DNA from 3 places in the Clostridium sp. ETTB3 genome. Region 3 is predicted to be linked to each of the others. Evidence: a T-box and tRNA genes for the amino acid it is inferred to sense, from the RefSeq annotation. Region 3 holds a T-box; the other regions hold tRNA genes.

Region 1 (5,283 bases), 350 kb from region 3:
ACTAAATTATTGGAACGACGAAGGTGTAATTAAGCTTATTCCAATAGATAAAATGGGTAATTATAATATTGAATTTATAGACTTAGTTGAAGACTCAAAATCTAGAAATAAAGAAGTTAACTTGCTCGAAGCATTAAATAAAACCTCAACTAAAGATATGCTAAATGATATCGAAAGATTATTAGGAAGGCCACTATCCCCTAAAGAAATGACTACTTATTTAAGTTGGCAAGAAGAATTTAATTTTTCATCTGAGTTAATTTTAATACTTATAGAATATTGTGTTTCTCGAGGCAAAAGCGATTATCGTTATATAGAAAAAGTTGCCATTGCTTGGCATGATATGAATATTACAAGTATTGATGATGCACAAAATTATATAAAGAAAACAGAAGATAAGTGGATAAAAATACGACATATATTAAATTATTTAGGAATAAAAAATCCTGAATTAATGAAACCTCAACAAGAAATGCTTGAGAAATGGATAATTGATTATGCATTTCCTTTAGAAGTTATAGAAAAAGCTTGTAATATTTGTTTCCAAAGATTAAATCGTTCTGATTTTAAATATATTGATGGAATTTTATCAAGTTGGAATAAAAATAACTTAAAAACTTTAGCTGCTATTGAAAATAAAGAAGTTGCTTATAAAGCTTCTCAATCTCCACATAATAATAAAAATTTTATTAAAAAAACCCCTGAGGTTAATCCTCTTAAATTTAATAACTTTGAAGCTCGTGAATATGATTATGATTCATTAGAAAAGAAATTGTTAGGATGGGATAAAGATGATTAAAGGATATCAAACGGAACTTATGGATATGTATGAAAAAATTCGTACTGATGAAAATCGTAAATTAATGAAAAGACGTGAAGAAATAAAAAATAAATATCCAGAAATATTAGAATTAGATACAACAATTCAAAAACTTTGTTTAAATTTATCTATGGCTGCATTAAGGGGAATTACAGATCAAAATGAATTAAATAACATTAAAGAAGAAATAACCGACTTAAGAGCTAAAAAATATGAAATGCTTGTATCTCATGGATATAATCCTGATTATTTAAATTTACACTACAATTGTCCAAAATGTAAAGATACTGGATTTATTGGAATAGACAAATGTTCTTGTTTTAAATCTAAATTAATTAAATTATATTATAAAGATTCAGATTTAGAAGAAGCTGTTAAAACTAATAATTTTAAAAACTTTAATATAAATTTATATTCTAATCATAAATTAAACGATGAAAGGTATACTCCTCGTAAAAATATAGAAGATATCCTTGAATATATAACTGGTGAATACTTACCAAACTTTAAAACTTCAAATACAAACCTTTTGTTTTATGGTAACTCTGGTACTGGTAAAACATTTTTATCATGGTGTATTGCTAAAGAATTATTAGATAAGGGATTTCTTGTAGTTTATAAAACTTCTGATGACCTTTTACGTGCACTTAAGGATATAAAATTTAATAATGATACTGATTTAGAAAATCTTCTTATTAATTGTGATTTACTAATTATTGATGATTTAGGTTCAGAACAAATTACCGATTTCTCATCTACAGAATTATTTACATTAATTAATAAAAAAATATTAAAAAATAAAAAGATGCTTATTTCTACAAACTTAAGTCTTCCTCTTATCTCAAAAAGGTATAGCGAAAGAATTTCTTCAAGAATAATTGGTGAATTTAAATTATTTAAATTTTTTGCAGAAGATATAAGAATACAACTTAATTTAAAAAGACAAAAATAAAAAAACAAATCCTAATAACTTAAATTTCTTTACTGAAATAAGTTATTAGGATTTTTTTAACTATATGTATTTATATAAGTTTGCTTTAATAATTATTTTTTAAAACAAAAAAAACTTCACCTTAGTGAAGTTTTTTGGAGCTTCATGTCGGAGTCGAACCAACAACCTGCTGATTACAAGTCAGCTGCTCTGCCATTGAGCCAATGAAGCATATTATAAAATTAAAATGGCGACTCAGAAGGGGCTCGAACCCTCGACCTCTGGCGTGACAGGCCAGCACTCTAACCAACTGAGCTACTGAGCCATTATTTGGTGGAAACAACAGGGATCGAACCTGTGACCCTCTGCTTGTAAGGCAGATGCTCTCCCAGCTGAGCTATGCTTCCATATAAAATGGTGACCCCTAGGGGAATCGAACCCCTGTTACCACCGTGAAAGGGTGGTGTCTTGACCGCTTGACCAAGGGGCCTAGTCTTTTGTTCACTACAATGCATTATTCATTTGTTTACATTGAGTTTTTTATAAAATTGGCGACTCAGAAGGGGCTCGAACCCTCGACCTCCGGCGTGACAGGCCGGCACTCTAACCAACTGAGCTACTGAGCCATTATTGGTGGAAACAACAGGGATCGAACCTGTGACCCTCTGCTTGTAAGGCAGATGCTCTCCCAGCTGAGCTATGCTTCCATATAAAATGGTGACCCCTAGGGGAATCGAACCCCTGTTACCACCGTGAAAGGGTGGTGTCTTGACCGCTTGACCAAGGGGCCATAAAATGGAGCTTCATGTCGGAGTCGAACCAACAACCTGCTGATTACAAGTCAGCTGCTCTGCCATTGAGCCAATGAAGCACATTTTTATGACTTTAATATTAAATTAAAGTGGCGACTCAGAAGGGGCTCGAACCCTCGACCTCCGGCGTGACAGGCCGGCACTCTAACCAACTGAGCTACTGAGCCATTATTTGGTGGAAACAACAGGGATCGAACCTGTGACCCTCTGCTTGTAAGGCAGATGCTCTCCCAGCTGAGCTATGCTTCCAAATAAATGGTGACCCCTAGGGGAATCGAACCCCTGTTACCACCGTGAAAGGGTGGTGTCTTGACCGCTTGACCAAGGGGCCTAGTTTTTTGTTTTTCCTACGCTCTCCCGAGCACATTACCTATAATACCTAAAATTATATATAGTGTCAACACTTTTTTTAATTTTTTTTTATATATTTTTTATTATGTAATATTAAAAACTTCTAAATCAGCATGGTTACCACATTTTCAGGATTTTTAACTTTTTCAATTGCCATACCATATCTCGCTAAAATATCTTCTTTTTCTTTAATTTCTTTATTTATTTTTTTTATTTCAAAAGAACAAATTTCAAAAAATTCTTCTTTATTTACTTCTTCAACTTTTATATTAAATCCACTTTTTTTAAAATTTTGTCCACTTGCATTTATTTTTATAGGTATAATTTCATTAATAACACATAAAATTTCTTTTTCCCATACTCCCCTTTTATTTATTGCATATTTATCTTTTAATAAGTTAAGACTTTTAAATTCAATATTATATTCATTTTCTATAGTATCTAAAATCGCCTTATATAACGCAACTGAAATTCCCCTATTTAATTTAATTTTTAAAAAATCATTATATTTAACTAAAAATTCATCTATTTCAGTTTCAGTAATAAATTCAACTGAATCCTTATTAAATACTCTTATTCCTTTACTATCTGGATAATTAACTACTACTTGATCATAATTCATTCTTCTTAATTTAAATTCTTTATTATAATCTTCACACTCAGTATTAACTATCTTAACAATCATTAAATTTCACCTCTAAATTTAGTATTCCTTAATTTTTTAAATTTATTATTTTATAATTACATAATTATTATTGCAGAACATAAGTCAAAACATTATCATATTTAGTAATTAGTAGTTTTAGCTAGTATTTTAAATTCAATTTATAACTTAATTCTTGTTTTAATACATATAAAACAAAATCACAAATTAAATTTGATACATAACTGCTAACTTCCAACTACTAACTAACAGAAAGGGGTTGTTTTATTTGCATCATGATTTAATAATTGTTGGTGGTGGAGCTTCTGGCTTAGTTGCTGCTATTACTGCAAAAGACTTTGGAATGGATGTTGCTATAGTTGAAGGAAGTGATAGAATTGGTAAAAAGATTTTAACTACTGGTAATGGTAGATGTAATATATCTAATAATTGTATTAAACCTCCATTTATTAATTATCATAGTTCTAATTCAGACTTTAAATTTTCAGCATTAGAAAAATTTTCTCTTGAAGATACAAAAAACTTTTTTTTATCTTTAGGACTTCCAATTGTATCTCTTCCAAATGGCAAACTTTATCCACAATCATTACAAGCTTCATCAGTTGTTGATATTTTAAAAATGGCTTTAGAAGATAGAAATATATCTTTATACACAAACTGCAAAGTAAAAGATATCCACAGGGGTAAAGAATTTAAATTATCCACAACTAATGAGGAGTTTAATTTATTCACAGCTAATAAAATTATTTTAGCTTGTGGAGGAAAATCTGCCCCAAAGACAGGTTCAGATGGAAGTGGTTATAAATTAACAAAATCGCTGGGTCATTCAATAACTGATTTGCTTCCTGGAATAGTTCAATTAAAATTAGATTATAATCATTTAAAAGCATTATCTGGAATAAAGTTTGATGGATATGTCACTCTTTTATGTGATGATAAAGCCATAAAAAAAGAATTTGGAGAAATATTATTTACTGACTATGGAATATCAGGCCCTCCTATACTTCAAATATCAGCCTTAGCTTCTGAAAATACCTTTAAGAAAAATAAAACAGAAATTATTGTTGATTTAATGCCAAGTTATACTCTTGAAGAATTAGAGGATTTTATAGAATGTCACTTTGCTTTACTTAGTCATAGACCAATAATAAATGCATTAATTGGTGTCGTTAATAAAAAACTAATACCTATACTTCTTAAGGAATCTGGAATTGATAATCTTCAAATGCCTTGTTATGAACTTTCTTGGCATGAAAAGAAAAAATTAATTAGCACCTTAAAATCTTGGAAATTTACATGTACAGGTACTAATGACTTTAATCAAGCACAAGTTACTGTTGGTGGCGTAAATACAAAAGAAATTAACCCTACTACATTAGAATCTAATATAGTTCCTAATTTATATTTTTGTGGAGAAATATTAGATGTACATGGTGATTGTGGAGGATTTAACTTACAATGGGCTTGGAGTTCTGGATATGCTGTTGCCCAATCAATTGCACAAAAAAAATAAACTGCTATATAAATATTTAAGACTGCTGTAACTTTGTAAGCAGTCTTAATATTTATACAGTGTAGTTTCTTACTTTACTCCATTTACTCTTTAAAATAGAAAGCTCTGTACCTTCATTATTTTCTATCTTATGCAATATTATTAATTCATCATTATATTCCCTTACTTCATATGATGCTATTATTTCAACTC
Region 2 (5,283 bases), 160 kb from region 3:
AAAACTATTTAATGCATATTTTATTCCACTTTGTACTCTAAAATCTGATATAGGTTCAATTCCTAAGCTTTTTGCTATTCTATCAGATGTTAAAAAACCAATTCCTGAAATTTCATCACTTAAAATATATGGATTTTCAGATACAATATTTTGTGCATCTCCACCAAATTTTTTATAAATTTTTAAACATTGATTTATAGTTACCCCATGTTTTTGAAAAAACATTATTATATCTTTGAGTTCCCTAGTTTCTAAATATGATTGATAAATAATATTATATTTTTTCTTCCCAATACCTTCTACTTCTTTTAACCTTTCAATATTATTATCTAATATATTTAATGTTTCTTCTCCAAAAGCTTTTACTATTTTTTTAGCTGTTACTGGTCCTATTCCATGAATTATTCCTGTGCTTAAGTATTTTTCAATTTCTTTTGTGGATGTTGGTAAAACTTCTTTATATTCTTCTACATTAAATTGTCTTCCAAATTGCTTATGTTTAATCCATTCACCCTTAACCTCAATTTGCTGCCCTTCTTTTATTAATGGCATTGTTCCTACAATTGTATTTACTTCTTTATTAGCTGTAATTTTAGCTACTACATAACCAGTATCCTCACTTTTAAATATTACAGCTTCAACTAAGCCATCTAATATCTCCATATTATCGCTCCAAACATTTTATTTTACTTATTAATATTATATAATTATAACATAAGTGAAATTTTCTTTGTTAAATTAGAACTTACTTATTCACTTATACATTATTAGCATGTAATAAAATTGTTAAACATTATTCTGGAGGTCTATTTATATGTTATTAAAAAATTGTAATATCGTTTTTCTCGATAAAATTGAAAAGGGATCTATATTAATTGAAAACGATATAATAAAGGAGATAAATCCCAAAATTATAAATACTAATGAGGAAATAGACTGCAAGGGTCTCTATGTTGCTCCTGGATTTATCGATGTTCATATTCATGGTGCTAGTGGATATGATACTATGGATGGTACATTTGAAGCAATAAATGAAATTTCAAAAACAATTTGTAAGTTTGGTACTACTTCGTTTACTCCAACAACAATGACAATGTCTGCTTCAGACATATTAAAATCTATGTTAGCTATTAAGAAAGCTAAAATAGAAGGTACAGATGGTGCACAAGTTTTAGGTGCTCACTTAGAAGGACCATTTATTAGTCCTGGTGCCATAGGTGCTCAAAATTCTAACTATCTAATTAAGCCAAGCTATGAAAACTTCGAAGCTATGACAGGAGATGCAATGGATGCTGTAGTGTCAATTACTATGGCCCCTGAAGTTGATGGAGCAAAAGAATTAGCTAGTATATTAACTGAAAAAGGAATCCGTTGTTCTATAGGTCATACTAAAGCTACTTATGAAGAAGCTATTGAAGGTATAAAAAGTGGATTTTGCCATTCAACACACTTATTTAATGCAATGACTGGTTTTACCCATAGAGAACCTGGAGTTGTAGGCGCAACTTTTGATACTGATATAACTACAGAAACAATTTCTGATGGTATTCATATATCTTACCCATCATTAAGAATTGCTTATAAACAAAAAGGAACTGATAAAACATTATTAGTTACTGATGCAATGTGTGCTTGTGGAATGCCTGATGGAAAATATGCTTTAGGCGGACAACCTGTTATAGTAAAAAACGGTGCTGCTAGACTTGAAAATGGAGCATTAGCTGGATCTGTTTTAACTCTTAATAAAGCAATAAAAAATATTTATGAAAATACTGACTATCCTTTATACGAAATAATTAAAATGGCTTCTTACAACGGAGCAAAATATTGTAAGGTTGATAATAAAAAAGGGCAAATTAAAGAAAATTTTGATGCTGATTTAGTTGTTTTTGATGAAAATATTGATATTAAAATTACTATAATTGGTGGTAAGGTAGTTTATTCTAATTAATATTTTTTACTCTAGAAACTTTGTATTAATTTCATCATAAGATACTTAATCTTTTAATTATAATAAAAAGCGAAGACTTATGTCCTCGCTTTTTATTATAGGTATTTCTTTATTTCATCAACTTTATTTAATTGTTCCCAAGGTAAATTTAAATCATTTCTACCAAAGTGACCATAAGCAGCTGTTTGTCTATATAAAGGTCTTCTTAAATCAAGATCTCTTATAATTGCTCCTGGTCTTAAATCAAATACTTTTTCAACAATGTTAGTTATTTCTTCATCACTTAACTTACCTGTTCCAAAAGTTTCAACTTCAATAGATACTGGCTTTGCAACACCTATTGCATAAGCTAATTGAATTTCTAATTTATCAGCTATACCAGCTGCAACTAAGTTCTTAGCTACCCATCTTGCTGCATAAGCTGCTGATCTATCAACCTTTGTTGGATCTTTTCCTGAGAATGCACCACCACCGTGTCTTCCATATCCTCCATAAGTATCAACTATAATTTTTCTTCCTGTTAATCCACTATCTCCTTGTGGTCCTCCAACAACAAATCTACCAGTTGGATTAATGTAATATTTAGTTGATTCATCTAATAATTCAGCAGGTATAACAGCTCTTATTACATGCTCCATTAAATCTTCTCTTATTTGTTCTTGACTTACATGTTCATCATGTTGAGTTGATATAACTATTGCATCAATTCTTACTACCTTATTATCATCATATTCCACCGTTACTTGAGTTTTACCATCTGGTCTTAAATATGATAAAGTTCCATTTTTTCTTACTTCTGTTAATCTTCTTGATAATCTATGTGCCATAGCAATTGGTGAAGGCATATATTCAGGTGTTTCATTAGTTGCAAACCCAAACATCATTCCTTGATCTCCAGCACCTACAGCTTCAACTTCATCATTTTCTCCCTCTCTAGATTCTAAAGCCTCATCAACTCCCATTGCAATATCACTTGATTGTTCATCAATAGATGTTAATACTGAACAAGTATCACAATCAAATCCATATTTAGCTCTATCATATCCAATTTCTTTAATTGTGTTTCTAACTACTTTAGGAATATCTACATAACAAGATGTTGATATTTCCCCCATTACTAGTACCATTCCTGTTGTTACTGCTGTTTCACAAGCAACTCTTGCCATTGGATCCCTTGCTAATATACTGTCTAAAACTGCATCCGAAATTTGGTCACATATTTTATCTGGATGCCCTTCTGTTACTGATTCTGATGTAAATAATCTTTTCATTTTGCTTAGCTCCTCTCATTCTGATATTAATTCTAAGCAATAAAAAAAGTCTCTTGCAAAAAGAAGAGACTTATTATTATCTAATGTCTTCTTATCTTGCAAATTAAAAATTCTGCAGGAATTTGCACCACGTCTACTAGTTTCAAATATTATTACTTGTCACTATCAACAGGTTGCCGGGTTTCACAGGGCCTTTATCCCTCCACCTCTCTGGATAAGAACTAATATCAAATTTTATTTCTAAGAACATTTTATACATATATCCATACTATGTCAATAATTTTTTATTTTTATGTATAACTAATATATAAAAAAAGCATGGTATAAACCATGCTTAAATGGTGGGGGAGGACGGATTCGAACCATCGAAACGAAACGTAACAGATTTACAGTCTGCCCCCTTTGGCCTCTCGGGAACTCCCCCATTTTTGGAGCTTCATGTCGGAGTCGAACCAACAACCTGCTGATTACAAGTCAGCTGCTCTGCCATTGAGCCAATGAAGCTTATTTGGTGGAAACAACAGGGATCGAACCTGTGACCCTCTGCTTGTAAGGCAGATGCTCTCCCAGCTGAGCTATGCTTCCATAATTAATTTGAAAATTTTAAATGGTGGGGGAGGACGGATTCGAACCATCGAAACGAAACGTAACAGATTTACAGTCTGCCCCCTTTGGCCTCTCGGGAACTCCCCCATTTGGAGCTTCATGTCGGAGTCGAACCAACAACCTGCTGATTACAAGTCAGCTGCTCTGCCATTGAGCCAATGAAGCATATTAACAAATTTCAATTTCATTAATTTTCAAGTTATTAATGGTGGGGGAGGACGGATTCGAACCATCGAAACGAAACGTAACAGATTTACAGTCTGCCCCCTTTGGCCTCTCGGGAACTCCCCCATTTTTGTTTTATAACTTTGTGCCGTTCGTTTTGTTACTGCCGAACTGACAAGGACTAGTATATAATTAAACCAATTATATTTCAACCACTATTTTAGCCTATTATCCCTAATTATATGTAATTAAATTTAAATTACTCTCTTTTTCTCCATTTTAATATAATTTTCTTTTTATACTTTAAATATATTTCCCTTATATTTTAGTAACACATTTATTTTTAATAAATATAGTATAAGTACAAGGATAGCATTTTAATATATTTTTATTTAATTATAAAAATATAAACTTTATTTTTTATAAAAATTATATTATTGCTTTATAAGTCATATATTTATATGAGATAAAATTTCATGAAGAATTTTAATATATGCTTCCTTATTTATAACAAATAAAAATAATCTTCATTATAAAGATAGGGGTGAATTATTTGATTAAAAGGAAATTTAATTATAAATCTAATTTAGCTTACTATGAAATTGCTGAATTTATGATAAAATATATTAATCCTAATAGTATTATAGTTTGTATTGGTACTGATAAATGTGTTGGTGATTGTTTGGGACCACTTGTTGGAACATTTCTTGAAGAACATAATTTTCCCTTACCTGTATATGGAACATTAAAGGATCCTATTCACGCATTGAATTTAGATAAAAAACTAGAAGAAATAAATAAATTACACCCTAATGCATGTATAATAGGAATAGATGCTTGTCTTGGAGATACAAATTCCATTGGCGAGATTCATACACGCGATTATCCAATTCATCCTGGAAAGGGTGTTGGAAAATCATTACCTGATGTTGGTGTTGCCTCAATAATTGGAATAATTGATTCTAGCGATGCAGCTGAATTTTTTACTTCTCGCAGTATACGACTTCACTTAGTATTTGAAATGGCAAAAGTTATTTCTAACGGCTTAATTAATGCCTATTATCTAAATTCGTTATCAAATAAACAATGCTAGAACTGTACTACTTCTAGCATTGTTTATTTTAAAAACCAAACTCTAATCTATTAAAGTAATTTCCTTATTAGTAAACTCATTGTCCAATTTTGATGCATATTTAAGCACCTCTCCAGTTCCTAATGCTACAGCTTCTATAGAATTACTTGCAACATTAACCTTAATGCCTGTACTATCTTCGATAAGCTTATCTAATC
Region 3 (5,283 bases):
ATATTTACTTATATAAGCTTTGGTTCAGAGGTAGATACTAAGAAATTTATAAATTATGCTATAAGTGATAATAAAGATATTTATGTTCCTAAAACAGATAAAGTTAATAAAGAAATGTTAGCAATAAAAATTAACAGTTTAAATAACATGAATGTGGATAAATTGGGTATACTTGAACCAAAGCATGTGGATAAAAGTAAAATTGGAGATAAGTTTGATTTAATAATAATGCCTGGTGTAGTTTTTGATAAGAATGGAAATAGGATTGGTTATGGTGGAGGGTATTATGATAAATATATTTCAAAACTTAATGATAAATGTGTTAAATTAGCCCTAGCATATGAATTGCAAATAGTAGAAAATATTAAATCAGAAATCCACGATATTAAAGTTGATTTTATTATAACTAACAAATAAAACTAAAATTTATATTAACTTGAAACTTGTAACTTTAAATAAGTTGTGTGAAAAGAAAAATCTAATGTAATGTGCAGATTACATTAGATTTTTTCTTATTTAAATTAATTTATTTTATAAAACTATCTTTCTTTGTTAGCTATTTCAGTAGTGATTCTAGAAACAAAAGCATCTAAAGCCATTGCACCTTCATCATCATTCTTTCTGCTTCTTACAGAAACTTCATTGTTTGCAGCTTCCTTTTCACCAACAACTAAGATATAAGGAACTCTTTCAAGTCTAGCTTCTCTAATCTTATAACCAATCTTTTCAACTCTGTGGTCAACTTCAACTCTAACACCATTTTTTCTTAAAGTCTTAACTACTTCATCAGCATATTCAGCATACTTATCAGATAGTGGAAGAACCTTAGCTTGAACAGGAGACATCCAAGTTGGGAAAGCACCAGCATACTTTTCAATTAAAGTTGCAATAGTTCTTTCATAACATCCAATTGAAGATCTGTGAATAACAAATGGTATTTTCTTTTCTCCATCTTTATCAATGTAAGTCATACCAAGTCTTTCACCTAAAGCAAAGTCAATTTGAACTGTGATTATTGTATCTTCTTTTCCATGAACATTTTTAGCTTGAATATCTAACTTTGGACCATAGAATGCTGCTTCACCTTCAGCTTCAACATAATCAATTCCTAAATGATCTAATATAGTTCTCATTTGATTTTGTGTAGCTTCCCAAGCCTCTGGGTTGTTTATATATTTTTCAGTATCTTTTGGATCCCATTTAGAGAATCTATAAGAAATATCTTCAGATATACCTAAAGTTTCCATAACGTAATTTATTAAATCAACAACTTCTTTAAATTCATCTTCTAATTGTTCTGGAGTACAAATTATATGACCTTCAGATAAAGTGAATTGTCTAACTCTAGTTAATCCATGCATTTCACCAGAAGCTTCTTTTCTAAATAAAGTAGAAGTTTCTGCATATCTTATAGGAAGATCTCTGTAGCTATGTTGTTCTGCATTATAAACTGTAAATTGGAATGGGCAAGTCATAGGTCTTAATGCCATAACTTCAGCATCTTTTTCTTCATCACCTAATACAAACATTCCATCTTTATAGTGGCTCCAGTGTCCAGAAGCAACAAATAAATCATTTTTAGACATAAATGGAGTTTTAGTTAATACATAGCCTCTTCTTTCTTCTTCATCTTCAATCCATCTTTGAAGAGTTTGGAATAATTTAGCTCCTTTTGGCATAAATAGTGGAAGACCTTGACCAACTTTCTCATCAGTTGTGAAGATTCCAAGTTCTCTTCCTAATTTATTGTGATCTCTCTTTTTAGCTTCTTCTAAAGCTTCTAAGTGAGCATCTAAATCAGCTTTCTTTAAAAATGCTGTTCCGTAAATTCTAGAAAGCATTTTATTTTTTTCATCACCTTTCCAGTAAGCACCAGCAGTTCTTAAAAGCTTTATGGCTTTAATATTTTTTAATGACATTACGTGAGGACCAGCACAAAGGTCTGTGAAATCACCAATTTTGTAGAAAGATATAATTTCATCTTCTGGAAGGTCATTTATTAATTCAACCTTATAAGGTTCATCCTTCATAAGTTCTAAAGCTTCATTTCTTGGAAGTTCAAATCTTTCTATTGAAGGATTTTCTTTTATTATTTTTTTCATTTCAGCTTCTATTTTATCTAAATCATCTGCTGTAAAAGCTTTTTCTACATCGAAATCATAATAAAAGCCGTTAGCAATTGCAGGACCTATAGCAATTTTTGCTTCAGGGAATAATCTTTTTACTGCAGCAGCAAGAACATGAGAAATACTATGTCTTACAGTATCTTTTCCTTCTTGAGCATCAAAAGTGCAAATTTCTAATTCACAATCTTCATTTAAAGTTGTTCTTAAATCAACAACATTTCCATTTACTATTCCACATTGTGCAACTCTTGCTAAACCTTCACTAATTGCTTTAGCAACATCTAAAACTGAAGATCCATTTTCAACTTCTTTAATAGATCCATCTTTTAAAGTAATTTTAATCATTTTTAATAACTCCCTTCATTTTTATGTTTTTAGTTAATAATAATGTTGTAAAAAGGTTAAATATGTGTGTAGCGTTTTGAGGTTAACCTTAATGCAAATTTAAACTTAATTAATTTTGTTAATAAGTTTATGTATAAAAAAAGCTCGTCGTCGCTTTTCTTATACAAATAGTATAGAAAAGGGACGAGAGCATTATAATTCCCGCGGTTCCACCCTTAATTGCCTATAAAATAAAGGCCTCTTAAGAAAACACCGTAACGTGATGCAACGGACTGGATTAGAGTCTCTCAGAGGTAGTTTTCAATTAATTTCATATAAAAATACTTTCAGCTATTGTATTTTCTCTCTGAAAATGAAGGTTTAATTTACTTGTCTCTTCATAGATTTAATTTATGGGGTTGTTTCATTAAAAATAAATACTATAATATATTAGATTAATTTTTAATTATAAAAATAATATATTATATAATTTTTAATTTGATGACTCCATTTTTAAGTTTTATTTAACAATAATTATAAATATCTAAATTAATTATGTCAATAAACTAGTAATGATTAATTTTTTAAAGAATTAATTATTTAAAGCATAAGTTGAATAAAATAAAACAAATTACGACAAAAAGCTACAAAAATTTAAATATTAGTGTAAAATAATAAAAGTATAATGCTATCTTTACGATTAGCATTAAAAATGCTCTTTATATTAATATCACAATCTATGAAGGGAGGGTGAATTTAATATTTTAATTATCTATAAATATAAAAAGTTTATATTTATTTAATTAAATAGAAGGGAGTGAAAAAAACAAATGAATAAAAGGTTAGTGTCCATTATTTGTGCAGCGGCATTATTTACTCAAACCTTGCCAACAAATGCAATTGCAACAACAATTGAAGATGCATTTATTAAAAAAGGTTTAAATAGTGAAGTTGATAAGGATAAAAGTGATTCTAATAGTGAAGAATCAAGTTCTAAAGATGAAAATGAGACAAGCCAAGACAACAAGTTAAAGGAAGAAGAATTAGGACTTGATAAAGTTAAATTTAATGCATATATAGATAAAACTGATCAATTATTGTTTTCTATTGGATTTGATGAAAAAGAAAAGAAATTCACTGTTAGTGAACAATCTGAAAAGAATATATCAGAAGAAACTCCAGAAGAAACAATGTATACTATAAAAATATTTGATAAAGAGCAAAAAGAGAAATTTTCAGTAGAACTTAAAGGTAAGGATACTGGAAATTCTGAAAAATTAGAGCCATTAAAAAGTTTAAACTATGAAGTAGGCGATTTTATACAAATAACACCTACTGATAGTAAGGATGTATTAAAGATTACTGGTAATATTCAAGGCGATGTGGACAAGCAAAAGGAAGATTATTCTGATGGAATTGATAATTATGATTACATTGGAAATGTAAGATTCCAAGTTGAAGAAGATCACCTTAAAACTGTATATAATGAAGCACCAGTTATAAATGGACTTACAGATATTGAAGAATCAGAAAATCCTATGAATGATATTCTTACTGGAATATCAATAAAGGATGATCATGATGGGGATATTGATAATTCTAAAATTGTGCCTTTAATAACAGAACTTGAAGGTGGAGTTTTAGAGGTAAGTTATACTGTTGAAGATAGCTGGGGAAGAAAAGCAACTGGTAAGAGAAAGATTTCACCTAAAAAAGTGGAACAAGAAGAAGTAAAACAAGAAGAGCCAAAAATTATTAGGGAAGAAATTAATTTACGTACTGGAAGTTCAAGTGGTAATACAAGTCAAACTGCTACTGGATTAGCTGCCAATGTAATAACAGTTGAAGGGACACCATATTATGGGAGTCAAATAGCAAGATTTGAAATAAGATTCGACACTATAGCAAATCAAATACAAATAGCAAATGAAGATGGAAGAAAGTTAAGTAATTCAGTTGATGGAGAATACTTTAAGTTTGTATTATACGATAAGGATATGAATGTAAAAACTTCAGCAACCTTATTAGGTAGTGACAAAAGTGACTCTGATAAATTAGATGCTATAAATAATTATCTTTTTGAAGAAGGGGATTATATAGGAATATGGCATGCAGAAACTAAGAATGGAACAAATAATGAAAGTGATCCAGAAAATAATCCAAGTTCCCCTTCATTTATTCCTAAGCTTAAAATAGATGGACAAATAAATGTTTTATCCAAAAATGATTCAGGTGATTTAACTGAAAATGGACAAATTAAAAACTATTCTAATGGGATGGATAATCAAGAGATTTCATCTAGAAGATTTAGAATTACAAAAAGTGGATTAAAAGAAGTAACTAATCAAGCACCTGAAATACAATCTTTAAATGCTGTTACAATAGCAAGAGGTGGAGAGTTTGATCCATTAAAGGAGATAAAAAATAATAAAATAACAGATGACTTTGATAAATTTACTGAAGATAATTTAGATGCTAGAGTTGTTTCAATAAGTCATAGTGATTTTAATAATTCTAAAGTTGGAACTCAAACTATAACATATACTGTTACAGATAGTTGGGGTAAATCTAGTACTGCACAAATGAATTTAATAGTTACATCAAGCAATCCAATTGATGAAAAGTATATAGAATTAAAAGATGGAGATAAAAGTCTATTTAAAATAAAATTTGATTCTGTAGAACATAAATTTTTAGTAGATAACTTAGAAAATATAGTGGATAAACCTATAGATTCATCAGTATCATCATCTATATTTAAGTTAAAGGTATATACAAATGGTGGTGTATTACAAAAAACATTAAACATTAAAGGTACTGACAATTTAAAATC

Evidence for each region. The T-box of region 3 lies ahead of thrS (threonine--tRNA ligase). A T-box ahead of a tRNA ligase gene usually reads a tRNA of that ligase, here a tRNA-Thr.
Region 1: it has a tRNA-Thr gene. The T-box ahead of thrS (threonine--tRNA ligase) is inferred to sense a tRNA for this amino acid. The anticodon was not compared.
Region 2: it has a tRNA-Thr gene. The T-box ahead of thrS (threonine--tRNA ligase) is inferred to sense a tRNA for this amino acid. The anticodon was not compared.

The regions. Positions count from the first base shown of each region.
Region 1 covers NZ_CP199832.1:2,788,811-2,794,093, forward strand. Annotated here, with positions in the region: gene ACUN06_RS13320 (DnaD domain protein) at 1-799, shown strand, start outside; gene ACUN06_RS13325 (ATP-binding protein) at 792-1,772, shown strand; tRNA gene ACUN06_RS13330 (tRNA-Thr) at 1,908-1,982, opposite strand; tRNA gene ACUN06_RS13335 (tRNA-Asp) at 2,000-2,076, opposite strand; tRNA gene ACUN06_RS13340 (tRNA-Val) at 2,083-2,158, opposite strand; tRNA gene ACUN06_RS13345 (tRNA-Glu) at 2,167-2,241, opposite strand; tRNA gene ACUN06_RS13350 (tRNA-Asp) at 2,301-2,377, opposite strand; tRNA gene ACUN06_RS13355 (tRNA-Val) at 2,383-2,458, opposite strand; tRNA gene ACUN06_RS13360 (tRNA-Glu) at 2,467-2,541, opposite strand; tRNA gene ACUN06_RS13365 (tRNA-Thr) at 2,548-2,622, opposite strand; tRNA gene ACUN06_RS13370 (tRNA-Asp) at 2,654-2,730, opposite strand; tRNA gene ACUN06_RS13375 (tRNA-Val) at 2,737-2,812, opposite strand; tRNA gene ACUN06_RS13380 (tRNA-Glu) at 2,820-2,894, opposite strand; gene ACUN06_RS13385 (hypothetical protein) at 3,018-3,599, opposite strand; gene ACUN06_RS13390 (BaiN/RdsA family NAD(P)/FAD-dependent oxidoreductase) at 3,847-5,091, shown strand; gene ACUN06_RS13395 (acyl-[acyl-carrier-protein] thioesterase) at 5,144-5,283, opposite strand, start outside.
Region 2 covers NZ_CP199832.1:481,113-486,395, reverse strand. Annotated here, with positions in the region: gene recD2 (SF1B family DNA helicase RecD2) at 1-663, opposite strand, end outside; gene nagA (N-acetylglucosamine-6-phosphate deacetylase) at 815-1,951, shown strand; gene metK (methionine adenosyltransferase) at 2,047-3,222, opposite strand; SAM riboswitch class I at 3,311-3,443, opposite strand; tRNA gene ACUN06_RS02410 (tRNA-Tyr) at 3,562-3,646, opposite strand; tRNA gene ACUN06_RS02405 (tRNA-Thr) at 3,652-3,726, opposite strand; tRNA gene ACUN06_RS02400 (tRNA-Val) at 3,732-3,807, opposite strand; tRNA gene ACUN06_RS02395 (tRNA-Tyr) at 3,831-3,915, opposite strand; tRNA gene ACUN06_RS02390 (tRNA-Thr) at 3,919-3,993, opposite strand; tRNA gene ACUN06_RS02385 (tRNA-Tyr) at 4,035-4,119, opposite strand; gene yyaC (spore protease YyaC) at 4,547-5,086, shown strand; gene mreB (rod shape-determining protein MreB) at 5,129-5,283, opposite strand, start outside.
Region 3 covers NZ_CP199832.1:320,370-325,652, forward strand. Annotated here, with positions in the region: gene ACUN06_RS01630 (5-formyltetrahydrofolate cyclo-ligase) at 1-417, shown strand, start outside; gene thrS (threonine--tRNA ligase) at 540-2,471, opposite strand; T-box leader at 2,648-2,861, opposite strand; gene ACUN06_RS01640 (hypothetical protein) at 3,281-5,283, shown strand, end outside.